4 regions of the Streptomyces sp. NPDC048584 genome follow, and region 2 is predicted to be linked to each of the others. Evidence: riboswitches for the same ligand, from Rfam matches in the RefSeq annotation. Region 2 holds a riboswitch; each other region holds the start of a gene.
What was found. A riboswitch is a leader RNA that binds a small molecule or an ion and turns the genes downstream of it on or off. The one in region 2 is predicted to bind cobalamin.
Positions count from the first base shown of each region.

Region 1: another riboswitch for cobalamin. It lies ahead of ACGFR9_RS02095 (ABC transporter substrate-binding protein); the one in region 2 lies ahead of metE (5-methyltetrahydropteroyltriglutamate--homocysteine S-methyltransferase).
Region 3: another riboswitch for cobalamin. It lies ahead of ACGFR9_RS03610 (energy-coupling factor ABC transporter permease); the one in region 2 lies ahead of metE (5-methyltetrahydropteroyltriglutamate--homocysteine S-methyltransferase).
Region 4: another riboswitch for cobalamin. It lies ahead of ACGFR9_RS07070 (ribonucleoside-diphosphate reductase subunit alpha); the one in region 2 lies ahead of metE (5-methyltetrahydropteroyltriglutamate--homocysteine S-methyltransferase).

Region 1 is NZ_JBICWF010000001.1:501,543-508,709, forward strand. It holds partial or broken gene ACGFR9_RS02080 (DEAD/DEAH box helicase) at 1-59, opposite strand, end outside; gene ACGFR9_RS02085 (GlsB/YeaQ/YmgE family stress response membrane protein) at 260-544, opposite strand; gene ACGFR9_RS02090 (PP2C family protein-serine/threonine phosphatase) at 884-2,092, shown strand; cobalamin riboswitch at 2,290-2,411, shown strand; gene ACGFR9_RS02095 (ABC transporter substrate-binding protein) at 2,466-3,470, shown strand; gene ACGFR9_RS02100 (FecCD family ABC transporter permease) at 3,467-4,537, shown strand; gene ACGFR9_RS02105 (ABC transporter ATP-binding protein) at 4,534-5,310, shown strand; gene ACGFR9_RS02110 (SWIM zinc finger family protein) at 5,329-7,167, opposite strand, start outside.
Region 2 is NZ_JBICWF010000003.1:127,020-134,186, reverse strand. It holds gene ACGFR9_RS08550 (dihydrofolate reductase family protein) at 1-237, opposite strand, end outside; gene ACGFR9_RS08545 (sigma-70 family RNA polymerase sigma factor) at 478-1,125, opposite strand; gene ACGFR9_RS08540 (hypothetical protein) at 1,318-2,013, opposite strand; gene ACGFR9_RS08535 (superoxide dismutase) at 2,296-2,937, opposite strand; cobalamin riboswitch at 3,125-3,347, shown strand; gene metE (5-methyltetrahydropteroyltriglutamate--homocysteine S-methyltransferase) at 3,515-5,833, shown strand; gene ACGFR9_RS08525 (hypothetical protein) at 6,133-6,741, opposite strand; gene ACGFR9_RS08520 (pirin family protein) at 7,090-7,167, opposite strand, start outside.
Region 3 is NZ_JBICWF010000001.1:848,732-855,898, reverse strand. It holds gene ACGFR9_RS03625 (energy-coupling factor ABC transporter ATP-binding protein) at 1-369, opposite strand, end outside; gene cbiQ (cobalt ECF transporter T component CbiQ) at 366-1,115, opposite strand; gene ACGFR9_RS03615 (energy-coupling factor ABC transporter substrate-binding protein) at 1,122-1,514, opposite strand; gene ACGFR9_RS03610 (energy-coupling factor ABC transporter permease) at 1,511-2,227, opposite strand; cobalamin riboswitch at 2,257-2,438, opposite strand; gene ACGFR9_RS03605 (ABC transporter substrate-binding protein) at 2,640-4,229, shown strand; gene ACGFR9_RS03600 (ABC transporter permease) at 4,250-5,218, shown strand; gene ACGFR9_RS03595 (ABC transporter permease) at 5,224-6,111, shown strand; gene ACGFR9_RS03590 (ABC transporter ATP-binding protein) at 6,108-7,079, shown strand; gene ACGFR9_RS03585 (ABC transporter ATP-binding protein) at 7,072-7,167, shown strand, end outside.
Region 4 is NZ_JBICWF010000002.1:611,042-618,208, forward strand. It holds gene ACGFR9_RS07050 (cytochrome P450) at 1-268, shown strand, start outside; gene ACGFR9_RS07055 (GlxA family transcriptional regulator) at 290-1,252, opposite strand; gene ACGFR9_RS07060 (hypothetical protein) at 1,345-1,569, shown strand; gene ACGFR9_RS07065 (ribonucleotide-diphosphate reductase subunit beta) at 1,588-2,595, opposite strand; gene ACGFR9_RS07070 (ribonucleoside-diphosphate reductase subunit alpha) at 2,595-4,955, opposite strand; cobalamin riboswitch at 5,077-5,242, opposite strand; gene ACGFR9_RS07075 (GNAT family N-acetyltransferase) at 5,255-5,761, opposite strand; gene mctP (monocarboxylate uptake permease MctP) at 5,839-7,167, opposite strand, start outside.

The DNA of each region.
Region 1 (7,167 bases), on a different contig from region 2:
TTGAGCCGGCCCGGACTCGCGACGACGACCTCGGCCCCGCCGCGCAGCGCGCCGGCCTGAGTGTGGGTGAGGCGTCTGATCACTCTCATGCTGTCGTTGCTCGCGCACGGCCTGTCTGGTCAAGGGCGAGCGCGGTGGGCCCAGGAGAACGGCGACCGGCGGGTGGGCCACGGGTGGCTCGGCCGGACACACCTGGACGGCCCCCGTCCTGCTGACAGGAAGGGGGCCGTCCAGATGTGCAAAAGGAGACGTGGTGACTTCAGCGGGTCGCGTGACGGTGCGAATGCCGGTTGCCGGTGACGAGGCGGTAGAGGGCGAGCAGGATGACGGAGCCGGCGATCGCGGCGATCCAGGTGGAGAGATCGAAGAACCCGTCGATGGAGTCGACACCGAAGATGACCTTGCCGAGCCAGCCGCCGAGCAGACCGCCGACGATGCCGATGAGCATGGTGATGATAATTCCGCCCGGGTCCTTGCCCGGCATCAGGGCCTTGGCGATGGCGCCGGCGAGCAGGCCGATGATGATCCACGCGATGATGCTCATGATGCCTTTCCACTTCGTCATATAAAGGTTGTGTCAGCTCATCGTCTGCACCGATCGGGCCCGGACAAACATCTTCCCCGGACCCGGCCGTGCCAGCTCCTGACGCCATCGGGCGTCGCCCCCTCCACCGGCAACCAGACCTGGCCGAACAGGGGCGTACCCCTCCGCATCCCATGTCCCCCGGCGCACCGGCCGCACGATCGCCCACGAACGCCGCCTGTCGAAGACGGCACGTGCTCGCACCGATCCGGAATGCGGCCCTGACCAGACAAAACGGGCACGATATGTGAGGTCGCACGGACTCGGGGAAGAAGGTGCGGCAACCGACAGGAGGTTGCTGTGAAGGGTGGAGATCTGGAACTGGGCGAGTTGCTGGCCGCTGCGGAAGCGGCCCCGCCCGGTGAGTCCGTCGACGTGGTGGCACACGATCTGCAGAAGCGGTTCGGTGCCGAGGCCGTGTCCTTCCTGTTCGTCGACCTCATCGGCCGGCGGCTGGTACGCCTGGCCGCGACCGGTGACCAGGCCGCCGACCTGGGCGAGCCGATCGACCTGCGGGGCAGCGTCTACGACAGCGTTCTGCAAAGCCAGCGCCAGAAGGTGGAACCGGACGGCCAGGGCGGACAACGCGTCATCACGCCCGTCACCAACCGCGGCGACTGCATCGGCGTCCTGGAGGTGAGCCTGCAGGCCGCGGACGACACCGTGCTGCGCCAGGTCAGCCACGCGGCCCACGCGCTGGCCTACATCATCGTCACGGACCGCCGCTTCACCGATCTGTACCACGAGGGCCGGCGCACTACCGAGACCAGCCTGGCGGCGGAGATCCAGCACCAGTTGCTTCCCTCGGCCTCCTGCTGCGAGGCGGCCCAGTTCACTCTGGCCGCCGGACTGGTCCCGGCCGACGACATCGGCGGCGACACCTACGACTACACGCTGGACCGCGACACTCTGCACCTGTCGATCACCGATGCCATGGGCCACGACACGAACTCTGCTCTGCTGGCCACCTTGCTGGTCGGCGCGCTGCGGCGAGCACGTCGCAGCGGCTGTGACGCCCTCAAGCAGGCCCACCACGCCCACGAGGCCCTGCTGAGCCACAGCCGCGGCCTGGCCACCGGTCAGCTGCTCTGCGTCGACCTCGCATCGGGCCGGTGCGAACTGGTCAACGCCGGCCATCCCCGGCCCCTGCTGCTGCGTGACAACGCCGTCGAAGAGGTGAAACTCGCCGTCAACCTGCCGTTCGGTGTGGCGGCACCCACCGCCTACCGCCTACAGGAACTACTCCTGAGACCCGGGGACCGCCTGGTCCTGCTCACCGACGGAATGTACGAACGCGATGCCGCGGCCGTCGACCTGGCCTCGGTCATTCACGACACCCGCGCGCTGCACCCGCGAGAAGCCGTCCGGACCCTGACCGCCGCGGTGCTCGACGCCTGTCACGGCAACCTCAAGGACGACGCCACGGTCCTGATGCTGGACTGGCACAGCAATCGCAGCCGTCCGGCCGGACCGGGCCCCGACCCCGCAACGATGACGGCCTGCTCCTGAATCCCTACGGGGAGCCGTGGAGAAGACGTTGACCCGGCTACCCGACCGGCGTCCGCCTGGCCGTTGGCCGTGAGGAGCGCGTCGGCATGGTCGGTGACCTCGCCGAACCGGATTCGGTGAGGGGTGCGCGGGGCGGACCGCGTTCATTCCGGCGGTCCCGGAACCGTAGGATCGTCGGGTCATCGCCGCGACGGGAGACAGGAAGCCGGTGTGAGTCCGGCACGGTCCCGCCACTGTGACCGGGGAGCGCTCCTCCGACATGCCACTGCGCGTCGCGCGGGAAGGCGGAGGGAACGCGGATCCGGGAGTCAGGACACTGGTCCGTCGCGGGCCCGATCCGAGGAGCGCGGACTCCAGGAGGCCTCACGTGTCCCTGTTCACCCCTGCCCGCATACGCGGGTTCCTTCGTACCACGGCTGTTTCGGTCGTGCTGCTGACGGCCGGCTGCGGTTCGGCCGACATAGGCGGCGGAGACGCGAAGAGCACCGCCGCCGTGCCGCCCGGCTTCCCCGTCACCGTCGACAACTGCGGTGTGAGGACGACGTACGACAGGCCGCCGTCGCGGGTGGTCACCATCCATCAGCACCCGGCCGAGCTGCTGCTCGCTCTCGGGCTCGAGGACCGTATGGCCGGTACGGCCTTCCCGGACTCCGCCGTTCTGCCCGAGCTGCGGAAGAAGTACGAGGCGGTCCCCGAACTCGCCGAGCGGGAGCCGTCGTTCGAGAAGATCCTGGACGCGGAGCCCGATCTCGTCTACGGCGGTTACGGCAGCGCCTTCGCCGAGAACGAGGGACGTTCCCGCGAGGCGTTCGCCGCCGCGGGCATCGACACCCACCTCAACCGTGAGTACTGCGGGAAGAAGCGGGTGACGATGAAGGACACGTACGACGAGATCCGCACCATCGGCAGGATCTTCGGCGTCCAGGAGCGCGCCGACCGCCTGGTCGAGGACCTCGAGGGGCGCGTCGGGGCGGCCACCGGCAAGGTCGGGGACGAGCCCGAGGTGTCCGTCTTCGTCTACGACAGCGGCGACAGGAGCGCCTTCACCGCGGGCGGCAGGAGCCTGGGCACCGAGCTGATCCGGCTGGCCGGCGGTGAGAACGTCTTCGCCGGCCTCGACGACGTCTTCGGCGACGTCTCCTGGGAGCAGGTCGTCGAGCGCAGGCCCGAGGTCATCGCCATCTACGACTACGCCGGGGCCGGAAGCGTCCAGGAGAAGAAGGAGTTCCTGCTCTCCCAGCCCGCGCTCGCCGATGTACCCGCCGTCAGGAACGAGCGGTTCGTCGTACTGCCGCTGACCGCCACCCTCGTCGGCATCCGCTCCGCCTACGCCGTCGAGGACCTGGCTCGCGGGCTGCACCCCGAGAGCTTCCGGTGAGCCCAGCCGCCGTCGTGCGGGCCGGCCGTACGCGGTCGGCCGTCACGCTGCTCGTCCTCACCGTCCTGCTGCTCCTCTCCGTCACGGCGGGGCTCGCGATCGGTTCGGTCCGGGTGCCGCCCGGTCAGGTGTGGGGCATCGTCACGCACGCGCTGGGTGCCGGCTGGCGGGAGCCGGACTGGTCGCGGGCGCGGGCGACCATCGTGCTGGACGTACGGGCGCCGCGGGTGCTGCTCGGCGCGGTCACCGGGGCCGGTCTGGCGGTGATCGGTACCGCGTTGCAGGCCCTGGTGCGCAATCCGCTCGCCGAGCCCTATCTGCTGGGCGTCTCCTCGGGGGCGTCCCTCGGCGCGGTCTCCGTGATCGTGTTCGGGGTCACCCTCTTCGGGCCGGTGTCGCTGTCGGTGGCCGCGTTCGTGGGCGCCCTGGGCGCGCTGCTGCTCGTGTACGCCACCGCCCGTACCGGCGGACGCATCACCTCGTCACGGCTCGTGCTGTCGGGGGTGGCCGTCGCCGCGGTGCTCACCGCCGTACTCGATCTGCTGCTGCTCACCACCGACCGGGGCAACGAGACCCGCGCGGTCCTCGCCTGGACCCTCGGCGGCCTCGGCGGGGTCGCCTGGGGCACGCTGTGGCTGCCGGGCCTGGCGCTGTTGTTCGGCATCGGTGTGCTGACCGCGCAGGCCCGCAATCTCAATCTGCTGCTGGCCGGTGAGGAGGCGGCCACCACGATGGGGCTGGACGTCGCCCGGTTCCGTGCCCGGCTGTTCGTCGTGCTCTCCCTCGTCACGGGTGTGCTGGTCGCGGCGGCCGGGCCGATCGGCTTCGTCGGTCTGATGATGCCGCACATCGTGCGCCTGTTCGTCGGCGGCGACCACCGCCGGGTCCTTCCGACGGCGGCGCTCGGCGGGGCGGTGTTCCTCGTCTGGGCCGACATCGCCGCACGGACGGTCGCCGCGCCGATGGAGATACCCGTCGGCGTTCTCACGGCCCTGTGCGGCGGGCCGTTCTTCCTGTGGCTGATGCGCCGGGACGCCCGGCGCGGCACCGACCGGGGAGTGGCATGACCGCGACCGAGCTGAGCGTCGAGGCGGTCACGCTCACCGCCGGGGCCCGTCATCTGGTGCGCGAGGTCTCGCTGACCGCCCGCGCGGGCGAGACGATCGGGCTCGTGGGCCCCAACGGCAGTGGCAAGTCCAGCCTTCTGCGTGCCGTCTACCGCGTTCTGCGCCCTGATGCCGGTCGGGTCCGGATCGACGGGGGTGACGCCTGGGCGCTGCCGGTGCGGCAACTGGCCCGTACCGTGGCGGCGGTGGTGCAGGACTCGGCGGCCGACCTCGACCTCGCCGTGCGCGAGGTCGTCGCGATGGGCCGCACCCCGCACAAGCGGTTCCTCGCCGGTGACACTCCCGAGGACGGCGACATCGTCGGCTCCGCGCTGCTGGCGGTCGACGCCGTGCATCTGGCCGACCGCCCGTTCGACCGGCTCTCCGGCGGCGAGCGACAGCGCGTTCTCATCGCGCGCGCCCTCGCCCAGCGGCCGGCCCTCCTCGTCCTCGACGAGCCCACGAACCATCTCGACATCCGGCATCAGCTGTCGGTGCTCGGCACCCTGCGCCGGCTGCCCGTCACGGTGCTGCTCGCCCTGCACGACCTCAACCTGGCCGCCTACTACTGCGACCGCCTCTACGTCCTGCACGGCGGCGAGATCGTGGCGTCGGGACCGCCCGCCGAGGTGCTGACGCCCCGCTTGCTGGCGGAGGTCTACGGGGTGGCGGCGGAGGTCGCCACCCATCCGCGTACGGGCGCTCCGCAGGTGACGTTCCTCCCGGACGGCTGAGCACTCCGGTCCCGGGGTTCACAGGTCGCCCGGTGTGTCCAGGCCGGTCAGGGCGCCGACGGGGTCGGGGTCGGGGGTGCCCCGGGGCCACCAGTCGTCGTGGTCGGGTTCGGACTCGTAGGCGTACCAGAGGTGGTCGCGGCCCAGGCGGAGCTGGAGATGGCCGCGGGGGTGGGTGAGGTGGTTGCGCCAGGGGCGGAAGGCGGGGAGGTCGGCGGCGAGCAGGAGCGGGCGGGCACGGTCGAAACGGCCGGCCGGCGGGTCCCAGGGCTCCTCCAGGACGGCGAGGCCGGTCGGGCCGCCCTGGCGCCAGGCGGCGACCGCGCGGGCCAGCTCGGCGGGGGTACGGCCGGCCGCCCGGGCGAGGGAGGAGTACAGCGCGCGGGTGGCGGCGGTCAGGCCGGAGCCGGGGCGGGCGGCGGCGACGCGCACCGCGTCCTGCCACAGGGTGAGCCCGCCGACCGGGTCGCGGCCGGTGGTGAGCAGGGCGTGGGCGCGGGCGGCTGCGTCGGTGGCGAGCTGGTCCAGCGCGAACGGGTCCGGCCCGCCCGGCGCGGCCGGGTACACGGGCGGCTGTTCGGGGTGCGGCGGCGGGGGCAGCGGGGGCGGGAGGGGGACCCCGCCGGGCCGGGTGAGGGCCTCGGTCGCCCGGATGCCGGGGAGGGGTTCCGGTTCGCGTTCCTGGGCGGCGCGGGCCGCGCGGGTGGCGCTGAGCCGGGACAGTGCGTCGACGACCTGGCGTTCACCGCGGCCGCGCAGCAGGAGCAGTACGAACGGGTCGGCGTCGAGGAGCCGGGCCGTCTGGTAGCAGAGGGCGGCGGCGTGTTTGCAGGGGTGTCCGGAGTCGGGGCAACTGCAGCGCGGGTCGAGGTCGCCGGGGCCGGGCAGCAGCGGGGCTCCGCAGTCGGCGAGGGACTGGGGCATCTCCTTGTCGAGCAGCGCCGCGATATGGCCGGGGCGGTCGGCGGCGGCGTCCAGGAACCGCTCCCAGTCGGTGTCCGCGAACGTCCGCAGCCGCAGCTGTACCCGGTAGGGGCGCGGGCGGCTGCCCTGTACATACGCGAGCACGAGTCCCGGCGTGACGGTGATGGCGTCCACGTGCCCCTGCTCGGCGTAGCCGCGTCCGCGCGCGAGCCGGGCGGTGTCCAGCGCGCCCTCCTCCAGCGCCGTGACCCAGGCGTCACCCCACCAGGTCTCGGCGAAGCCCCGGCCGTCAAAGGGGCGGGGCGGGAGTGCCGGGAAGGTACGGCGCAGGTCGCTGTCGCGGGCGGGGGCCGCCATGGAGCGGGGGGTGGCGGACGCGGGGGGTGTGCTTTCGCGCGGGGCGCTGGACGGGCGGGGTGCGGCCCCGACGTGTCGGGCGGGGGTGGACGGGGGGACGTCGTGTGGGCGCGCGGAGGCGGTGTCCGGGGCGGGGGTGGCCGCAGGGCCGTCGTGTGAGCGTGCGGAGGCGGCCGTCGCCGGGGCCGTGTCCGGGCCGGAAGTGGCCGAACGGCGCGCGTGGCCGGGTGCTGCGGGGGTCGCGTCCGGGCCGGGGGTGGCCGGACGGCCGCCGTACGAGCGCGCGTCATCGGCGGTCGCCGGACCGGAAATGGCCGGACGGCCGCCATACGAGCGCGCGTCATCGGCGGTCGCCGGACCGGAAATGGCCGAACGGCCGCCATACGAGCGCGCGTCATCGGCGGTCGCCGGACCGGAAATGGCCGAACGGCCGCCGTGTGAGTGCCCGTGGTCGGCGGTGTCCGGGGCCGGTTCGGGCAGACGGAAGGCGTCCGTGAGTGCTTCCCGTACCTCGCGGGCGCGGGCGTCGGCGGCCCGGTCGCCGCGGGTCGTGCGCGGTACTCGGGGGGCCGGGGC
Region 2 (7,167 bases):
CACCTCGTTCCACTCGCCTCGGACGGGCCCGAACATGTTCCGGCCCATGACGTAGGCGCCACGCGGGCGCATCAGCCAGCTGCCGGCCGTCCTGTCGGCCTCGGTCGCGCGCGGGTCGCCGATATGCCAGCCGTGCAACTCCTGTCCGCGCTTGCCCAGCGGATCGTCCCGGCTCTGCTCGGGTCCGGCGACGAAGCCGTCGAGCGAGATCGACATGTGGCAGGTGGTGTCGGTCATCAGCTTCTCTCTCAAAGCACCGGGTGCGGGTTGTCGTGAGGTCACCGGACCCCACGACACACAGACTGTCAGAGGCCACCGAACTCATCGCGGCAGCGCGAAGCCGGGCAGGGTCTGCGCCGTCCGTCGGCTCTCCACCGGACCGGGGCCGGGGATGCCCGCACCGGACCGGGGCCGGGACCGGGGCCGGGAACGAGTCCCGCGCGGCCCGGTCCCGGGGCTCCCGGCGGCCGGCCCGAGTCATCGGTCAGTCCGGCGCCCCACCAGGTCGGCTCGTTCCGCGTCGCGTAGTGACCGCGTCAGCGCTGCACGGGCCCGGGCGACCCGGGAGCGGACCGTACCGATCGGGCAGCCGCTGAGCTCGGCCGCCTCCGCGTAGGGAAGGCCGACGAGTTGGGTGAGGACGAACGCCTCGCGGCGTTCGGCGGGCAGCGCGTCGAGCAGTTCGGCGAGAGCGATGCCGTCCTCGAAGCCGGGCAGACCGCGCTCCTGGACCCGTTCGGCGGCGGCCTGCCAGTCGTCGGTGTCGGCGAGACGCGGCCGGGCGGACGCGTACCGGTAACTGTCGATCACCGCACGGCGGGCGATGGACAGCAGCCAGACACGGGCGGAGGAGCGGCCCTCGAAACGGTGCAGGCTGCCCAGGGCCCGCAGGAAGGTGTCCTGCGCCAGGTCGTCGGCGGTGTCGGGGTCGGCGCCGAGATACCCGACGAAGCGCCGGACGTCTCTTTCAAGGGCACGAACGAACTTCTCGACGGCTTCCGGGTCACCACCGCGGGCGGTGAGCGCCCAGGCCGTTATCAACTCGTCGGCACAGTCGCGTTCCTCGGGTGTTCTCGTGGAGTGCGGAGTTCCGTCGCACGCGGCAGGAAGAGCGGGACTGATCACCTGGTGTCCTTCTCGGGGTCCGGAAGGCCCGGCACGCGGGCATCCGGAGACCGGACCGGGCGGCTCGAGGCACACGGCGGATCCGGTGGGGGCAGGGGGTGGCGGGAGTACGCCTGTACTGCGGCGCACTCCCGGTGCCCGGAGCCGTCCCGGGCCTGCGAGGCCCGGGACGGCGTCGGGAATCCGGCTGTCTCAGAGGACAGCGGTTCCCGCGGGTGGACCCCGAGTGATGATCGCGTGCACCAGGAGCAGCCGGCGCGGACCGCGGGCCGTGCGGCCACGGCGCAGGACGGTGCGCGGGCGGCGCGGAGGTGCGGGGAGGGCGAGGAGCAGCCGCAAGGGGGCGGCCAGCCGTCCGGCGACGGCCCGCAGGATGCGGAAGGCCGCGCGTTCGCCGTGCGCGAGCCACAGTCCGCTCAGCAGCGCGGCCAGCACGTGGGCGGCGAGCATGCCCGGGGAGGACATCTCGCCACCCATGACGTGACCGATTCCCGTCGCCTGGTCCAGGGCACCCGACGCGTGCGTGGCGAATCCGTCATGGGTCATGGAGTGCATGGCATGACCGGTGTGGGCCGTGGACGCCATGTGATGCGTGGAAGGTGTGCCACGCGCCGTGCCGCTCACGGACATCGACAGTGCCTGCGCGTAGGAGAACCACTCGTGCAGGGCCGACTGGGCGGCCACCACGACGGAGGAGACGAGAAGGAGCCCGCGTTCCCGGCCGGCCAGGCACCATGCCGTCCCGCCACACGCCACCGCTGCGACGGCGAGGGCCCACCAGGGGACGGAGGCGTCCGACATCATGACGTGCCCCAGGGCGGCGAGCAGCACGCAGACGGCCGCGAACACCGCGGCCCGTGTCGTGCGGAGACACCACCCAGCGCCCATTGCGGCTCATCCTTGCATTTCCGGCGCACCGTCCTGAGCGAGTACGAGAAGTTCCCGGACCCATGACTCACTCCGCTCCCGGTGATTCATGTCACGCCAATCCCCGGGAACTGCGGGAGAGTTGCACTCGACTGCCTCCCCAGGAGGTGCGTCTGTGACGGGCCCCGGACACGGCGGAAGGGCCTTCGGCCGAGTCGTCCCGGCCGAAGGCCCTCCCTTGTGCCGCCTGCCGGTGAAGGTTGAGAAGACGATCACGAGCAGGACGTCATACGGACCCCGCGGTCAGGGGTTCAGCAGCAGCACGTCGGCGCGGGCCTTTGCGGCCTCGTAGCGTTTCGCCACGTCCTGCCAGTTGACGACCGCCCACATGGCGTCGATGAAGTCGACCTTCTGGTTCTTGTACTGCAGGTAGAAGGCGTGCTCCCAGGCGTCGAAGACCAGGATCGGCACCGAACCCTGACCGACGTTGCCCTGGTGGTCGTAGACCTGCTCGACGATCAGCCGGCCGCTCAGCGGCTCGTGGGCGAGGACGCCCCAGCCCGAACCCTGTGTGGTGGCGGCGGCCTTGGTCAGCTGAGCCTTGAATCCGGCGAAGGAACCGAACGACTCGGCGATCGCGTCGGCGAGGTCGCCCACACCGTCGGCGGCCAGGGGCTCGCCACCGCCGTCACCGGTCATGTTGTGCCAGTAGATCGAGTGCAGGATGTGGCCGGAGAGGTGAAAGGCCAGGTTCTTCTCCAGGCCGTTGACCGAGGCCCACTGCTCCTTGTCCCGTGCCTCGGCGAGCTGCTCCAGCGTGTCGTTGGCGCCCTTGACGTACGCCGCGTGGTGCTTGTCGTGGTGCAGCTCGATGATCTGCGGGTTGATGACCGGCTCGAGCTCCGAGTAGTCGTACGGAAGCTCCGGGAGCGTGTACACCGCCATGTCCAACATCCTCCGACGTTATTGCAACTGATGTGCAGTTGCACGCTAGCAGCAGTAGCGGTGATCATTGATCAGGCGCTGGTCCCAGCACGGTGTCGCCCGGCCCCCGCTCGCCGTACTGCGCACAACACGCTCACCCGGCTTCCGGATGCCGGATCGTGCTCTTCCTTTCGCGGTGCCGCCCCGTAAGCTGACCGCAGCAGCTGGTTCACCCCGTCCGCCAGGCGGGGAGTCGCAAGAGGGAACCCGGTGGGAATCCGGGACTGCCCCGCAGCGGTGAGCGGGAACGACCGCCGTCATGAGCACTGGGTCCGACGTACCGGGCCCGGGAAGCGACGGCCAGTAGGTGTCCTCCGGCAAGGAGAACGTGCCCACGAGTCCGAAAACCTGCCAACTGCCCGCGCGCGGACCGTTCCGCGCGCGGACATCCCGGTGACCTCGAGGGCGGGTCGGCGTACACACCGGACGGAACGACCGTGCCTGTGCCGCACGGGCCGTGGCCGTCTGGTTCGTCACGCCCTTCGCGTTCTCGTCCCATCCCGGGATCTCAGGGATTCATCTCGCGAAGGAGATCTCCGTGACACCGAAGTCCACAGCCGCGGCAGCACGGGCCACCGTGTACGGCTACCCCCGCCAGGGTCGGAACCGGGAACTGAAGAAGGCGATCGAGGGCTACTGGAAGGGCCGCGTCACGGCCGACGCCCTCCGGGCGACCGCCGCCGAACTGCGGCGGGGCAACTGGCGACAGCTCGGCGACGCCGGCATCCACGAGGTGCCGACCGGCGACTTCTCGTACTACGACCATGTCCTCGACACCACCGTCATGGTCGGCGCGATTCCCGAGCGCCACCGCGCCACCGTCACCGCCGACCCTCTCGACGGCTACTTCGCCATGGCCCGTGGTACCCAGGAGGTCGCTCCGCTGGAGATGACCAAGTGGTTCGACACCAACTACCACTACCTCGTGCCCGAGCTCGGTCCCGGCACCGTCTTCACGGCCGACTCCGGCAAACAGGTCGCCGAGCTGAAGGAAGCCCTCGCGCAGAGGCTCACCGCACGGCCCGTACTGGTCGGGCCCGTCACGTACCTCCTGCTCGCCAAGCCCGCCCCGGGCGTGGCCGCGGACTTCGAACCGCTGACTCTGCTGGACCGGCTTCTGCCGGTGTACGCCGAGGTGCTCGCCGACCTGCGCGCGGCCGGCGCCGAGTGGGTCCAGCTCGACGAGCCCGCGCTGGTGCAGGACCGTACCCCGGCCGAACTCAACGCCGCCGAGCGCGCCTACCGTGCCCTCGGCACCCTCACCGACCGGCCGAAGGTCCTGATCGCCTCCTACTTCGACCGGCTGGGCGACGCCCTGCCGGTGCTGGCCAAGGCCCCGGTCGAGGGCCTCGCGCTCGACTTCACCGAGACCGCCGCGGCCAACCTGGACGCGCTGGCGGCCGCCGGCGGACTGCCCGGCAAGCGCCTGGTCGCCGGGGTCGTCAACGGCCGCAACATCTGGATCAACGACCTGCGGAAGTCGCTGTCGACGCTCGGCATCCTCCTCGGGCTCGCCGACCGTGTCGACGTGGCCGCCTCCTGCTCTCTCCTGCACGTCCCGCTGGACACGAACGCCGAGCGGGACATCGACCCGCAGATCCTGCGCTGGCTGGCCTTCTCGAAGCAGAAGACCGCCGAGATCGTCACCCTCGCCAAGGGCCTCGCCCGGGGAACCCACAGTGTCTCCGGTGAACTCGCCGCCAACCGCGCCGACCTGGTGTCCAGGGCTGGATCACCGATCACGCGTGACCGCGCCGTACGCGCCCGCACCGAAGCCGTGACGGACGCGGACACTCGCCGCTCCCAGCCGTACGACGAACGCTCCGCGGCCCAACGGGCCCGCCTCCGGCTGCCCCTGCTGCCGACCACGACCATCGGCTCCTTCCCGCAGACCGGCGAACTGCGCGCCGCCCGCGCCGACCTGCGCGCCGGCCGTATCGACACCGCCGGCTACGAGGAGCGCATCAGGGCGGAGATCCAGGAGGTCATCTCCTTCCAGGAGAAGACCGGAATCGACGTCCTGGTGCACGGCGAGCCCGAACGCAACGACATGGTCCAGTACTTCGCCGAGCAGCTCACCGGTTGTCTCGCCACGCAGCACGGCTGGGTCCAGTCCTACGGCACCCGCTACGTGCGCCCGCCGATCCTGGCCGGCGACATCTCCCGCCCCGAGCCGATGACCGTGCGCTGGACCACGTACGCGCAGTCCCTCACCGGCCGCCCGGTCAAGGGCATGCTCACCGGGCCGGTCACCATGCTCGCCTGGTCCTTCGTACGCGACGACCAACCGCTCGGCGACACCGCCCGGCAGGTCGCGCTCGCCCTGCGTGACGAGGTGCACGACCTGGAGGCCGCGGGCACTTCGGTCATCCAGGTGGACGAACCCGCCCTCCGGGAGGCCCTGCCGCTGCGTGCCGCCGACCGGGCGGGATACCTGGTGTGGGCGACCGAGGCGTTCCGGCTCACCACCGCCGGCGTCCGCCCGGACACACAGATCCACACCCACATGTGCTACGCCGAGTTCGGCGACATCGTCCGGGCCATCGACGACCTCGACGCCGACGTCATCAGCCTGGAGGCCGCCCGCTCGCACATGCAGGTCGCCCGCGAACTCGCCGCCCACGGCTACCCGCGTGAGGCCGGACCGGGTGTGTACGACATCCACTCCCCACGCGTCCCCAGCGCCGACGAGACCGCGGGCCTCCTGCGGACCGGCCTCGAGGCGATCCCCGCCGAGCGGCTCTGGGTCAACCCCGACTGCGGTCTGAAGACCCGCGCCTGGCCGGAGACCCGAGCCTCCCTGGAGAAGCTGGTCGCCGCCGCGCGCGCCGTCCGAGGCGAACTGTCCGGCTCCTGACCGAAGAAGGCAGTGGGCCGGGACGCCGCATGCGTCCCGGCCCCTTCCAGCACCGGAGTCCCTGCGGCCGGCCGTGAACGGCGCGAGGACATCGCCTCCGGCCGTCGTAGGACTGGCGCGGAACAACCTCAGGATCTCATCTCGGCCGGGCGGGCCGACTCGGGAGGTCATCGAGTGGAACGGCGCTTCGGCGTTCGCGAGTTACTGCCCTACGGTTCCTTGACCCGCTCAGGGGTCGGCCGGGTCCGGCGCATGTATTCCCGGCGTTCTCTCGGGCCGAGACGAGAGGTGACGCCGTCTCAGATGGTCGGGGTGTCGTCGACAACCGGCCTGTGAACCTCGACGACCGGCTTCCACCCCGCGGAGAATTCGATGAAGTCCGCACGGGTGGGGTAGGTGTCGATCGCGCGCCGGTCACGCTTGGGGCTGTCGCCCCCCTTGCGCCCCCGGGGAATCTGCTCCTCGAAGATGTCGACCTTCACGTCGGGAACCTCCTTGAGGCCCTGGCGCCAGATCTGCACGACGTCGGCGCCGAACGCCTGCCGGGCCGCGGCGTACAGGGCCGTGAGGGCCCCCTTGTCCCCACCGGGGACGAAGAGTGCCAGGTCCAGCACGACACCGGCGGACTGGAGAACCTCGATGGTCACCGAGCCGTTCTCGTCGGCCAAGTAGATTCCTGCATCATTCTCGTCGTCGGGAAGGCAGGACACCTCTTCCTGGAATACGGTCCTCGCCGTGATCGAGCCGCCTTCGAAATCCCCGCCGGACGCGGTCAGAAAAGCAGGGACATAGCAGTCGGGAAGCTTGAGTTCTGCCGTGTCGGCGGAAACGAATATCCTGTCTTTCACGCCGAGCTTCGTCACCTCCTCCAGCGAAAGGCGGCGAGCGGCGATCTTCTCCTTGTTCACGATTTCCCTCTCAGGTTGCACTATCCCTCCGAGCGAGGACGCTATCACGAAACCATGAGGTCAACTGCCCAGTAATCCTTGGGTAAATGGCCTCCGATGACCTGCACAGGAGGATATCGAAGCGAGTGCCGGTCGGCGTTAGCACGCATCCGCCGGGTAGTGTCCCTCGTCATGGCGCGGGAGATCAACTGGCGGTTGCATTTCAGCGCATTGGGTAGCACCGGGGAACCAAGAGAGAGTTTACGGCAGATATCACCCATAGCCGCCTTCGGAGGCGGCGAGGTAAAGCGGCACCCGACTCGTGGTCCTACTCCCCGCGTCTTCGTTCACGAAGCGTGTTTCCTCGGGTCAGCGCATCCTTCTCCGCGGCTTCAGTGGAACGTTCGGCAGCTCGGGCGCGGGCAGCGGGGCACCGTCGTAGCCGTG
Region 3 (7,167 bases), on a different contig from region 2:
GACCCGGGCGCGTACCTCCGTATCGGACAGGCCGAGGTTGAGCGGCCCGAACGACACGTCCTGCCCCACGGAGGCGGCGAACAACTGGTCGTCGGGGTCCTGCACCACCAGCTGCACGGTGGTGCGCAGCGCCGTCAGCCCTTTGCGGTCGTACCGCACCGCCCGCCCCTCGACGGTCACCTCACCCCCGTCCGGCCGCAGTCCACCGCTCAACAGCCGCATCAGCGTCGTCTTCCCACTGCCGTTGCGCCCCAGCAGTGCCAGCGCACGCCCCTCACGTACCTCGAAGTCCAGACCGCTGAGCACGGGCGGGCCGTCCTCGTACGTGAACGACACGCCCCGCAGGGCCACCAGGACGTTCTCGCTCACGACAGGGGCCTTTCCAGTACGAAGGTGAGGGCGACCAGCGTCGCGAGGAGCGCCACGCTCGCGGCCGTGAACCGCGCCGAGACGCGGGCCTCGGGGACCAGTACGCGCAGGGTGCCGTCGTAGCCGCGTCCCGCGAGTCCCGTCTGCAGTCGCGCCGCCCGGTCGAAGGACCGGACGAACGCGGTCGCGCCGAGCCCGCCCAGCGAACGCCACGTCGCGGCCCGGGTGGTGTGCCCGAGCCGGGCCGCCTGCGCCTCCCGGACGCGGCGCACCGAGTCCAGCAGCAGGAAGCTCATCCGGTACGTCACCAGCGCCACGTCCACCAGCGGTGCCGGCACCCCGGCCCGCACCAGCCGCGGCAGCAGATCCGACATGGGCGTGGTGAACGCGAACAACAGCACGCCCAGCGAGGCCGCCGACGTACGCAGCAGCAGCTCACCTGCGCGCAGCGGCCCGTCCTCGGCCCAGGACAGGAATCCGCCAGGACCGCCCACCCGCACCAGCAGCGTCAGCGCCCCGGTGACGCAGAAGCCCAGCGGCACCCGGTACGCCCGCCACAGCCGCCCCCCGGGCACCCCGGCCGGGCCGAGCAGCACCGCGAGCGCCGTCACCAGCACCAGCGCCGCGCCCGGCCAGGGCGGCAGGGAGATCGCCAGCACGGTGAGGCCCAGCCCCAGTACGGCCTTGTCCACGGGATGACGGCGGCGCCAGCGACTGCTGTGCGCCGCCGCGTCGATCGGCAGCACCCGCCGTCAGACCCGTCGCGGTTCGGATACGGTCCCGGCGTCCGTGTCCGCGTCCGTGTCCGCTTCCTTGTCCGACTCCGCGCGCAGCCGTTCCAGCGCCCGCGCCTCGCCCTGCCGGCGTCCGCGGCGCACCCCGAAGTAGTACGTGAGGACACCCGCCCCGATCGCCGCCTGAAGGGCGAACAGCGCCGACTCGATCTCCCCGGACGGCGGTTCGTACAGCGGGGAGAACCAGGGCTCGTAGTCCGGGTCGATCTCGGTGATCGCGGTCTCCGCCTCGGCGTCCGCGCCCGCGAACGGCTCCTCCTTGTGATCGCCGAGCCCGAACACCAGCGGGATCACGGCGAGCGCGGCGACGAGCACCAGCAGCAGCGTGTTGATCTTCGTGTTACGGCTCATCGGGCCACCGCCTCCGCGTCGGCCGGCTTCGCCGCCCTGCGCCCGGCCACCGACGTCACCAGCACGCCGAGCCGGGTGAGTTCGCCCTTGCTGGACTGCACCAGCATGCGCATCACCAGCACCGTCAGCAGCCCCTCGCTCACCGCGAGAGGGATCTGCGTCACGGCGAAGATGGAGCCGAACTTGCCCAGCGCGCCCCAGAATCCGCTGCCCGGGTCGGGGAAGGCGAGCGCCAGCTGCACACTGGTCACGCAGTACGTCGACAGGTCGGCGACGAACGCGCCGAAGAACACCGCGACCATCAGCGGCACGTCGAACCGGCGCAGCAGTCTGTAGACGCCGTACCCGGCCCAGGGGCCCACGATCGCCATCGAGAAGACGTTGGCGCCCAGGGTGGTCAGCCCGCCGTGGGCGAGCAACAGGGCCTGGAACAGCAGGGTGATGGTGCCCAGCACCGCCATGACCGGCGGCCGGAACAGGATCGCACCGAGTCCCGTGCCGGTGGGGTGGGAGCAACTCCCGGTCACCGACGGCAGTTTCAGCGCGGACAGGACGAACGTGAACGCTCCCGACGCGCCCATCAGCAGGGTGCTCTCGGGATGTTCCCGCACCTCACGGATGAGTGACCGGGCTCCGTGGACGACGAACGGCGCCGACGCGACGCCCCAGGCGACCGCGTGCACCGGTGGCAGAAAACCCTCGGCTATGTGCATGGCTCAGCAGACCCTCTCCAGCACCTCGTGGATGGTTGACGCGCCTTGGCCGGTCTCCTGGCTGACGGGTACCACCGCCCGTGCTCCGCCTTCCCGGGTTGTGAAACCCAGTGGCTGTCCGTGAGGACCGGAGCCGGACTTCCCGATCACAGTGGCGAGGGCCGCACCGGTATCGCACCGATTTCCCGTCACCAAGGCGTGGTGACAGTAGTTCCCCGTCCGGCCCGGTGACAAGCGGCCACAGGGGGCGCGCGGACGGCGCCCGGCGGCTCGCACCCCGGCGCACACCTGCGTACTTGACAGGGTGGCGCGGCCCGCCGGCGCGGGGGAGTGGGGGCCCGCCGTCCTGGGCAGAACCTTGCTGCAATTAATATGCAACAACGGTTTTCAGGCAACAGGAGTGTGAGTCTCGATGACGACCCGACGAATACGGGGCGCCGCCGCCGCGGTCGCGATGGCCGGTGCGGCAGCCGCCTGCTCGGCGCCGGGCGGCAGCGGCGCGGACGGCGGAACCTCCGCCGAGTCCGTCGTGATCGGCGTCCCCTCCGAACCGGACACCCTCAGCCCCCTGCTCGGCTACGGCAAGGACGGCAACTCCAAGATCTTCGACGGGCTCCTCGCCCGCGACGCGGGCATGGAGCTGAAGCCCGCCCTGGCGAAGGCGCTCCCCGAGATCACCGACGGCGGCCGCACCTACACGTACACCCTGCGCGACGGCGTGAAGTTCAGCGACGGCGAACCGCTGACCGCCGACGACGTGGTCTTCACGTACGACACCGTCCTCGACGGGAGGACCAACAACACCGCCAAGAGCGAACTCGACGCGATCAAGGACGTCCGGGCCGACGGCGACGACAAGGTCGTCTTCACCCTCGACTACCCCTACGCGGCCTTCGCCGCCCGCACCGTGCTGCCCGTCGTCCCCGAGCACATCGCGGGCGGACAGGACCCCAACACCGGCTCGTTCAACACCAAGCCCGTCGGCACCGGACCTTACGTCCTGGCCGGCTGGAGCAAGGGCGAAAAACTCACCTTCAAGGCCAATCCGGACTACTGGGGCGGCGCCCCGAAGGTGAAAAAGCTCACCATGGCGATCATCGCCGACGACGACGTCCGCGCCACCCGGCTGCGCTCCGGCGACCTCGACGGCGCGACCCTCCCGCCCAACCTCGCCGCCACCTTCAAGGACGACGACGGCAGGAAGACGTACCGGGCGACGTCGTACGACTTCCGCGCGGTCACCCTGCCCACCGGCAACCCGGTCGCCGGCGACACCGCGATCCGCCGCGCCCTGGACCTCGCCGTGGACCGCACCACCATGGTCGACAAGATCCTCGACGGCGCCGGCCGCCCCGCCTACGGCCCGCTGCCCGTCGACGACCCCTGGTACGCCCAGGACGTCAAGCGCGCCCAGGACCTCGACAAGGCGAAGAGCATCCTCGACCAGGCAGGCTGGAAGGCCGGCGAGGACGGCATCCGCGCCAAGGACGGCCGCCCCGCCCGCTTCACCCTCTACTACCCCTCCGGCGACAAGGTCCGCCAGGACCACGCCCTCGCCTACGCCTCCGACGCCAAGAAGACCGGAGTCGACGTCAAGGTGGAGAGCGCCACCTGGGAGGTCATCGAACCCCGGATGAGGCACGACGCCGTCCTCGCCGGCTTCGGCAGCACCGGCGACCCCGACTTCGGCCTCTACACGCTTCTGCACTCCACCCTCGCCGGCGACGGCTTCAACAACATGGCCCTGTACGACAACCCGGCCGTCGACGAGGCCCTCGACACCGGCCGCCGCACCCAGGACCCCGCCGACCGCAAGGCCGCCTACGACACCCTGCAGCGCGAACTGGTGAAGAACCCCGGCTACACCTTCCTCACCCACATCGACCACATGTACGTCCTCGCCGACCGCTGGCAGGACCTCACCACGCAGACCGAACCCCACGAGCACGGCTTCGCCAGCGGCCCCTGGTGGAACATCGAGGACTGGCAGCCCGCCACATGAGCGCACTCCCCTGGGGAGAGATGACCCGGCTCACGGCACGGCGGGCCCTGTTCGCCGTGCCGGTGCTGCTCGTCGTCACCTTCGGCGTGTTCGCCGTCGCCGCCGCCTCCCCCTTCGACCCGGTCAAGGCGTACGCCGGCACCGCCGCACTCGGCGCCGACCAGGAGACCCTGGACCGGCTGCGCGAGAACCTGGGCGTGGACCGGCCGTTCACCGCCCGCTGGTGGGACTGGCTGACCTCCGCGCTCGGCGGCGACCTCGGCCGGTCCACCGTGATGCGCCAGCCCGTCGCCGAGGTGATCGGCGAACGCCTCGTCTGGTCCGCCCTGCTGTGCGCCGTCGCGTTCGCCCTCGCCGTGCTGCTCGGCACCGTGCTCGGCGTCCTCGCGGCCCGCCGCCCCGGCTCGCTCCTCGACCGTACGATCACCTCCCTCGCCTACGCCCTGGAAGCCGCCCCCGTCTTCTGGATCGCCCTGCTCGCCGTCTGGCTGTTCGCCCTGAACCTGGACGTCCTCCCGGCCGGCGGTCTCACCGACACCGGCAGCGAACAGGTCACCCCCGGCCAGGTCATCAGCCATCTGATCCTGCCCGCCGGTGTCCTCGGCGTCTCCCAGCTGCCCTGGTTCACGCTCTACGTCCGTCAGGGCGTCGGCGACGCCCTCGCGGAGGACCCCGTGCGCGGCGCCCGCGCCCGCGGCCTGAGCGAACGCACGGTCCTGCTCGGCCACGCCCTGCGCTCCGGACTGCTGCCCGTACTCACCCTGATCGGCTCCCGCGTCCCCGAACTCATCACCGGCGCCCTGCTGGTGGAGACCGTGTTCAGCTGGCCCGGCATCGCCGCCGCCACCGTGGAGGCGGCCACCTCCGTCGACTTCCCGCTGCTGGCCGCGCTGACCACCCTCGCCACCGCCGCCGTCCTCGCCGGAAACCTCCTCGCCGACCTGCTCTACGGACTGATCGACCCGAGGGTGAAGCTGAATGAGATGTGACCCACATGTCTGCTGACACCACTGCCGTGGAGAAGACGGTGTGGCGCGCGCAGGGCACCGCCCGCCGCTCCACCCACACCCTGCGGCTGTACGTCTCCGCCGGACTCGTCGCCGTGACCGCCCTCGCGGTGCTGCTGCTGCCCCCGCTCGTCCAGCTCGACCAGCAGGCCGTCGACCTCGCCGCCAAACTCCTGCCGCCGTCCTGGTCCCACCCCTTCGGCACCGACGACGTGGGCCGCGACCTGCTGCTGCGCTGCGTCTACGGGCTCCGGGTGTCCCTGCTGGTGGGCGTGGTGGCCGCGCTCACCGCCACCGTGATCGGCACCGCCGTCGGCGCCACCGCCGGCGCGCTCGGCGGCTGGGTCGACCGTACGGTCATGCGCCTGGTCGACACCTTCTCCTCCGTGCCGCACCTGCTGCTCGGCATCTTCATCGTCGCCATGTTCCGGCCCGGCGTCTGGCCGGTGGTGATCTCCGTCGGCCTCACCCACTGGCTGTCCACCGCCCGGATCGTCCGCGCCGAGGTCCTCTCGCTGCGCTCCCGTCCCTTCATCGACGCGGCGGTCTCCGGCGGCGCCTCCCGATGGCGGGTCGTCGTACGGCATCTGCTGCCGGGTGTGTTGCCGCAGGCCGGCCTCGCCGCCGTACTCATGGTGCCGCACGCCATGTGGCACGAGTCGGCGCTGTCCTTCCTCGGCCTCGGGCTGCCCACCCACACGGCCAGCCTCGGCACCCTCGTCCAGGGCGCCCGCGGCTCCCTGCTCGCCGGACAGTGGTGGCCGACCCTCTTCCCCGGCCTGTTCCTGATCATCCCCACGCTCGCCATCGCCGGCCTCGCCGGGGTCTGGCGCGAGCGGATCAATCCCCGCCGTAGATCGGAGCTGTCGCTGTGACCGAGCGAGCCCCCGTACTGTCGGTGCGCGGCCTGTCCGTACGGTTCCTGCTGCCGGGCGGGCGCCGGATCGCCGCCGTCACCGACGCCCACTTCGACGTGGCGCCCGGCGAATGCCTCGTCCTGATCGGCGAGAGCGGCTGCGGCAAGTCCGTCCTCGCCTCCGCCCTCCTCGGCCTGCTCCCCGCCAACGCCCAGACGGCGGGCCACGCGCACCTCGGCGACCTGGATCTGCTGACCGCCGGCGAACGCGTCCTCGCCCGCACGGTACGGGGCCGCCGTATCGGCCTCATCCCGCAGAGCCCGGCCGCACACCTCACCCCGGTACGCACCATCCGCTCCCAGCTGGCGGAGACGGTCGCCCGGCTCACCGGCGTACGGGGCCGGGCCGCCCTGCGCGCCGCCGCCGAACAGGCCGCCGAACGGGCCGGGTTCCCACCGGGCCACCTCGACCGGTACCCCCATGAACTCTCCGGCGGTCTCGCCCAGCGTGCCGCCACCGCCCTCGCCCTGATCGGCGACGCACCGCTGCTCCTCGCCGACGAACCCACCACCGGGCTGGACCGCGACCTGGTGGACCGCACCGTCGACGAACTGCGCCGCCACGTCGACGCCGACCGGGCCCTGCTGATGATCACCCACGACCTCGCGGCCGCGGAACGCATCGCCGACCGGGTGGCGGTCATGTACGCGGGCCGCATCGTCGAACTGACCGCGGCGAGCGACTTCTTCGGCACGTCGGGTCCCAGGCACCCCTACAGCCGGGGCCTGTTGCAGGCCCTGCCGGACCGGTCCTTCACCCCCATCCCCGGCATGCCCCCCGAACTCGGCGACCTCCCCGAAGGCTGCGCCTTCGCCGCCCGCTGCGACCGTGCCACGGACGCCTGTACGGCCCTGCCGCCGTTCACGGGGTCGATCGCCTGCCACCACCCGGCCCCGGCACCCACCCCGGAGAACATCCGTGCTTGAACTGCGTTCCATCACCGCCGGATACGACCGCCGTGCCCCCGCCGTACGGGAGGTCACCCTCACCGTCTCCCCGGGTGAGGCCGTCGGT
Region 4 (7,167 bases), on a different contig from region 2:
CCGGTCGTACGAGCGGCACGAGGAGTTCGACCCCGACCGCTGGCTTCCGGAACGCTCGGGGGACGTGCCCAAGTACGCGATGAGCCCGTTCAGCGTGGGCAACCGGAAGTGTCCCAGCGACCACTTCTCGATGGCCGAACTCACGCTCCTCACCGCGGTGATCGCCTCCGCCCACCGCTTCGAGCACGCGGGCGGCTCCGACCCCCGGCCCCGGATCGGCATCACGCTCCGGCCGCGCCGGCTGATGCTGCGGGCACTGCCCCGCTGACCGGGCGCGCGGCACACACGTTCAGGCGGCCTCCGGGCCCCTGAACGTGCGCCGGTAGACCTGCGGAGTCGTGCCTACGGCCCGTACGAAGTGGTGGCGCAGCGCCGCCGCGTTGCCGAAACCGGTACGGCCCGCGATCGCGTCCACCGTCTCGTCCGTGGCCTCCAGCAGCCGCTGCGCCAGCAGCACCCGCTGGCGCAGGATCCACCGGTAGGGCGTGGTGCCGGTCTCCTGCTGGAAGCGGCGGGCGAAGGTACGCGGCGACATATGGGCGCGGGCGGCGAGCTGTTCGACGGTGGTCTCCTCGTCGAGGTGCCGCTCCATCCACACCAGCACCTCGGAGACGGTGTCACCGCCGGGCTCCGGCAGCGGGCGCTCGATGTACTGGGCCTGCCCGCCGTCGCGGTGCGGGGGCACCACCATGCGCCGGGCGATCCTGTTGGCGATGTCCGGGCCCTGCTCCTTGCGCACCAGATGCAGACAGGCGTCGATGCCGGCGGCGGTCCCCGCGGAGGTGATCACCGGGTCCTCGTCGACGTAGAGTACGTCCGGTTCGACCGTCAGATGGGGGTACCGCCTGGTCAGCTCCTCCGCGTGCTTCCAGTGGACGGCGGCGCGCCGGCCCTCGAGCAGTCCGGCGGCGGCGAGCACGAACACCCCGGAACAGACGCTGAGCACCCGGGCGCCCCGGTCCACCGCCCGCCGCAGGACGTCCAGCAGCTCGGGCGGGAACTCCCGGGAGACGTAGGAGGAACCGGCGGGCACGGTGATGAGGTCCGCCGTCTCCAGCCGCCGCAGGTCGTGCTCGACCTGGAGGGAGAATCCGGTGTTGGTGCGCACGCTGGGACCGTCGGCCGAGGCGACGGCGAAGTCGTACACGGGCAGCCCGTCGTCACTGCGGTCGGCGCCGAACACCTCGCAGACGACACCGAGTTCGAAGGGGTTCACACCGTGGAGGAGGACGGCGGCCACGTTCTGGAGCATGACCCCAGTGTGCCTCGTGATTGGCAGTAAATCGAGGGTGCACGGCAGTCCTGCCACTCCCCGTAAGGAGCATCCGGCGCGACAGTGGTGTCATGGAAACGACGCAGATACACGCACTGACCACGCTGGTGGCCGTTCTCGGCCTGTTCGTCTTCATGACCTGGCCCGCCCTGCTCGGCATCGCACGCGAGCGGCGCATCGACCGGCAGATCGAACGGGCCGAGGCCGCCCGCGCCGCGGCCGCACGCCACGACACGCCGGCGGCCCCGCGCCCGGCGAAGAGCGCCGCCCCGTGCCGCACCGCACGCGCGGCGTGACGCGGGGCGGCACAACCCCTAGAAGTCCTCGTCCAGGTCGACCGTGCCCTCCACGGCGACCTGGTACGCGGACGGGCGCCGCTCGAAGAAGTTCGTCAGCTCCTGGACGCCCTGCAGCTCCATGAACGAGAACGGGTTCTCCGAGCCGTACACCGGCGCGAAGCCCAGCCGCACCAGCCGCTGGTCGGCGACGCACTCCAGGTACTGCCGCATCGACTCCGTGTTCATACCCGGCAGACCGTCCCCGCACAGGTCACGGGCGAACTGCAGCTCCGCCTCGACCGCCTCGCGCAGCATGTCGGTGACCTGCTGCCCGAGTTCCTCGTCGAACAGCTCCGGCTCCTCCTTGCGCACGGTGTCGACCACGTCGAAGGCGAACGACATGTGCATCGTCTCGTCCCGGAACACCCAGTTGGTGCCGGTCGCCAGACCGTGCAGCAGACCCCGGCCGCGGAACCAGTAGACGTAGGCGAAGGCGCCGTAGAAGAACAGGCCCTCGATGCACGCGGCGAAGCAGATCAGGTTCAGCAGGAAGCGGCGCCGGTCGGCCCTGCTCTCCAGCCGGTCCATCTTCTCCACCGAGTCCATCCACTTGAAGCAGAACCCGGCCTTCTCCCGGATGGACGGGATGTTCTCCACCGCCGCGAAGGCCGCCGCCCGGTCGTCCGGATCGGGCAGATAGGTGTCGAGGAGCGTCAGATAGAACTGGACGTGCACGGCCTCCTCGAACAGCTGCCGGGACAGATACAGCCGCGCCTCGGGGGAGTTGATGTGCTTGTACAGGGTCAGCACCAGGTTGTTCGCCACGATCGAGTCGCCCGTCGCGAAGAACGCGACCAGCCGCCCGATCAGGTGCTGCTCCTCGGGGGTGAGCTTCGCGAGGTCGGTCACGTCCGAGTGGAGGTCGACCTCCTCCACGTGCCAGGTGTTCTTGATGGCGTCCCGGTAGCGCTCGTAGAAGTCGGGATAGCGCATGGGGCGCAGAGTCAGCTCGAAGCCGGGGTCGAGCAGGTTCTTGGTGGTCATCACTGACAGGCCTCGCAGGACTCGGGGTTTTCCAGGGAGCAGGCGACCGCGTCGGGGCCGGCCTGCTGCGGGACGGGGACGGTGGTCCGGGCCGCCGCGCGGGCGATCCGGGTGGCGGGGCGGGAGCGCAGGTAGTAGGTGGTCTTCAGGCCCTGCTTCCACGCGTACGCGTACATCGAGGAGAGCTTGCCGATGGTCGGCGTCTCCAGGAACAGGTTCAGCGACTGCGCCTGGTCCAGGAAGGGGGTGCGGGCGGCGGCCATGTCGATCAGACCGCGCTGCGGGATCTCCCACGCCGTGCGGTACAGCCGCCGTACGTCGTCGGGGATCCAGGCGAAGTCCTGCACCGAGCCGTTGGCCTCGCGCAGCGCCTCACGCGTCCGCGCGTCCCACACGCCCAGCCGCTTCAGATCGTCCACCAGATACGAGTTGACCTGGAGGAACTCCCCGGACAGCGTCTCGCGCTTGAACAGGTTGGACACCTGCGGCTCGATGCACTCGTACACGCCCGCGATGGACGCGATGGTGGCGGTGGGCGCGATCGCCAGGAGCAGCGCGTTGCGCATCCCCACGGCGGCGATCCGCGTCCGCAGCGCCGCCCAGCGCTCCGGCCAGACGAGGTCCGTGTCGTAGTGGTCGGGGTGCAGCACGCCCCGCGCGGTACGGGTCTGCTCCCAGGCGGGCAGCGGGCCGCTCCGCTCGGCGAGATCCGCGGAGGTCTCGTACGCGGCGAGCATGATCCGCTCGGCGATCCTCGTGGACAGCGCCTTCGCCTCGGGCGAGTCGAACGGCAGCCGCAGCTGGAAGAAGACGTCCTGGAGACCCATCGCGCCCAGGCCCACCGGGCGCCAGCGGGCGTTGGAGCGGCCCGCCTGCTCGGTCGGGTAGTAGTTGATGTCCACCACCCGGTCGAGGAAGGTGACGGCCGTGCGGACGGTCTCGTCCAGGCGCTCCCAGTCGATGTCGCCGCCGGTCACGAAGGCACCGAGGTTGACCGAGCCCAGGTTGCAGACCGCGGTCTCCCCGTCGTCGGTGACCTCGAGGATCTCCGTGCACAGGTTGGAGGAGTGGACGACATGGCCCGGCGTCGCCGTCTGGTTGGCCGTGCGGTTGGCGGCGTCCTTGAAGGTCATCCAGCCGTTGCCGGTCTGCGCGAGGGTGCGCATCATACGGCCGTACAGTTCGCGGGCCGGGAGGGTCTTCCGTGCCAGCCCCTTCGCCTCGGCCGCCCGGTACGCCGCGTCGAACTCCCCGCCCCACAGGTCGACGAGTTCCGGCACGTCCGCCGGGGAGAACAGCGACCAGGGCGCGTCGGCGTTCACCCGGCGCATGAACTCGTCCGGCACCCAGTGCGCGAGGTTCAGATTGTGCGTACGGCGGGCGTCCTCACCGGTGTTGTCGCGCAGTTCCAGGAACTCCTCGATGTCGGAGTGCCAGGTCTCCAGGTAGACGGCCGCGGCCCCCTTGCGCCGCCCGCCCTGGTTCACGGCGGCGACGGAGGCGTCGAGCGTCTTCAGGAACGGCACGATGCCGTTGGAGTGCCCGTTGGTGCCGCGGATCAGCGAACCCCGGGCGCGGATACGGGAGTACGACAGGCCGATGCCGCCGGCGTGCTTGGAGAGCCGGGCGACCTGGTGGTAGCGGTCGTAGATCGAGTCCAGCTCGTCCAGCGGGGAGTCGAGGAGGTAGCAGGACGACATCTGGGGGTGCCGGGTACCGGAGTTGAACAGGGTGGGCGAGGAGGGCAGGTAGTCCAGGCGGCTCATCAGCGCGTACAGCGCGGCGACCTCGTCCACCGACCGCGCGGAGTCGTCCTCGGCGAGACCGGCGGCGACCCGCAGCAGGAAGTGCTGGGGCGTCTCGACGACCTTGCGGGTGACCGGGTGCCGCAGCAGATAGCGGCTGTGCAGGGTGCGCAGGCCGAAGTAGCCGAAGCGGTCGTCGGCGCCCGTGTCGATCAGCGTGTCCAGGCGGGCGGCGTGCAGCCCGACGAACGCGGCGGTCCGGTCGGCGATCAGACCCTCGCGGTGGCCGGTCGCGACGGACCCGGTGAACGACGTGACACCCTGCGAGGCGGCCTCGGCACGGATACCGAGGGTGAGCAGCCGGGCGGCGAGCCGGGAGTACGCCGGGTCCTCGGAGATCAGCCCGGCCGCGGCCTCGGTGGCCAGCTCCCGCAGCTCCGCCAGGTCGGCGGCCGCGGACCGGCCGCGCAGCGCGGCGGCGGCGACCCGTCCGGGGTCGGCGTCCGGCAGGTCGGCGGTCAGCTCGGTCAGGATCCGCAGCAGCGCGGCACCGGGGCCGTCGCTCTCCTCGGTCACGCCGATCGCTGAAACCGGATCGGCTGGCGCGATGGTCACGTGTGGCTCTCCCTCGCTCGGCACGGGGCCTCGAAGAGCGCAGGGGGCGGTACACGAACGCACAGGGCGTCGCGTCCACCGGCCCATTCCGCGAGGCCCGGACGTCAGGCACCCGGACCGGACGGCCGGGCGCACTGTCGGCAGGTCCTCGGACTGACCCCCATGGCCACGCGGGCATGGGTACACCGTTGCGGGACAGTTCCGGATTCACACCGGATTCCCCTGCGGCGACAGCGAGCATGAGCATACATCTTGTGCCGGGTGTCGCCAGCAACCCCATATCTTGTGTCGCGACGGTGTCAGAGTGTCAGCTCGTAGGTGAGCAGGGTGATGTCGTCCAGCTCCGGGAGGGGGTTCCAGTCGCGCTCCGGGGTGCGGGTGAAGCCCAGCCGTTCGTAGACGCGGTGGGCGGCGCGCATGGTGCTCTGGGTCGACAGCACGACCCGTACGCACCCCTCGGTGGCCCGTGCCCGGTCGACGCAGGCACGCACCAGGGCCTCCCCGGCACCCCGCCCCCGGCCCGCGTGGGCGACCGCGAGCATCCGGATCTCCGCCTCGCCCGGCCCCGCCATGCCGGCCATCGGACCGGGACCCGGCACGAACGTCACCCCGCCCAGCAGCACCCCGCCCGCCACGGCGACGAGCACCTCGGCGGCCGCCGCCCGCTTCGCCACGTTTCTGAGCTCATCCAGGTACGCGTCGTCCTCCCCGAAGTCGAGCAGCCCGTCCAGGAGATAGGCCCGCGCGGTGATCTCGGCCAGTTCCCCGTACTCGCCGGACTCCACCGGCCGGATGACGATGTCCATGAGCCGAGTGTGCCGGACGGGTACGGCGACGGGCCGCCGGATTTCCTCCGGCGGCCCGCTGCCCGAAACGTACGGCGTCAGTGCGAACTGCCCGCCGTGGCCGGCGGAAGCTCCACCTGGACACCGGCGTCACCGGCGTCCGCCGTGTAGTCCTGCGGCCGGGTCTCGTCGACGCCCTCGGGCGCCTTGACGGCCCGGAAGACGAACGTCAGGACGACCGTGACCAGGACGTTGAGCACGAACGCGGTGAGACCGATGTAGCCGATCTCGCCGATGCCCGGGATCTCCTTGGACGATCCGCCGAAGTGCTTCTGCGTCGGCGAGGCCACCCCGTACGCGGCGACGGTGCCGTAGATCATGCCGACCGCCCAGCCGCCGATCAGCGCCCAGCGGTGGAACCAGCGGGTGAACAGGCCGCCCACCAGCGCCGGGAAGGTCTGCAGGATCCAGATCCCGCCGAGCAGCTGGAAGTTGATCGCGACCGTCTTGTCCATGGTCAGCACGAAGACCAGCGCGCCCACCTTCACCAGCAGGGACACGATCTTGGAGACCTGGGTCTCCTGCTTCGGCGTCGCGTCCGGCTTGATGAAGTCCTTGTAGATGTTGCGGGTGAACAGGTTCGCCGCCGCGATCGACATGATCGCCGCCGGCACCAGCGCGCCGATGCCGATCGCCGCGAAGGCCACGCCAGCGAACCAGTCCGGGAACATGTCCTCGAACAGCTGAGGGATCGCCAGCTGGCCGTTGCTGACCTTGACCCCGGCCGCGATCGCCATGAAGCCGAGCAGCGCCAGCAGACCCAGCATCAGGGAGTACAGCGGCAGGATCGTGGTGTTGCGGCGGATCACCTCACGGCTGCGCGAGGACAGCGTCGCCGTGATCGAGTGCGGGTACATGAACAGCGCGAGCGCGGAGCCGAGTGCCAGCGTGGCGTACGTCCACTGACCCGCCTCGCCCGGTACCAGCGCGCCGCGCGGCGCACCCGTGGCCGGGTTGGTCTGGCTGTACGCCTCGCTCGCCCGGGCGAAGATCTCGTCGAAGCCGCCCAGCTTGATCGGGATGTAGATGATCGCCACCGCGATGACGATGTAGATCAGCGTGTCCTTGACGAACGCGATCAGCGCGGGGGCCCGCAGCCCCGACGAGTACGTGTACGCCGCCAGCACACCGAAGGCGATCAGCAGCGGCAGGTCCTTGACGAACCAGTTGGTGTTCTCGCCGCCGCCGACACCCATCACGTCGAGCACGGCCTGGATGCCGACCAGCTGGAGCGCGATGTACGGCATCGTCGCCAGGATGCCGGTGACCGCGACGGCCAGCGACAGCCCCTTCGAGCCGAACCGGCCGCGCACGAAGTCGGACGTCGTCACATAGCCGTGCTTGTGCGAGACCGACCACAGCCGGGG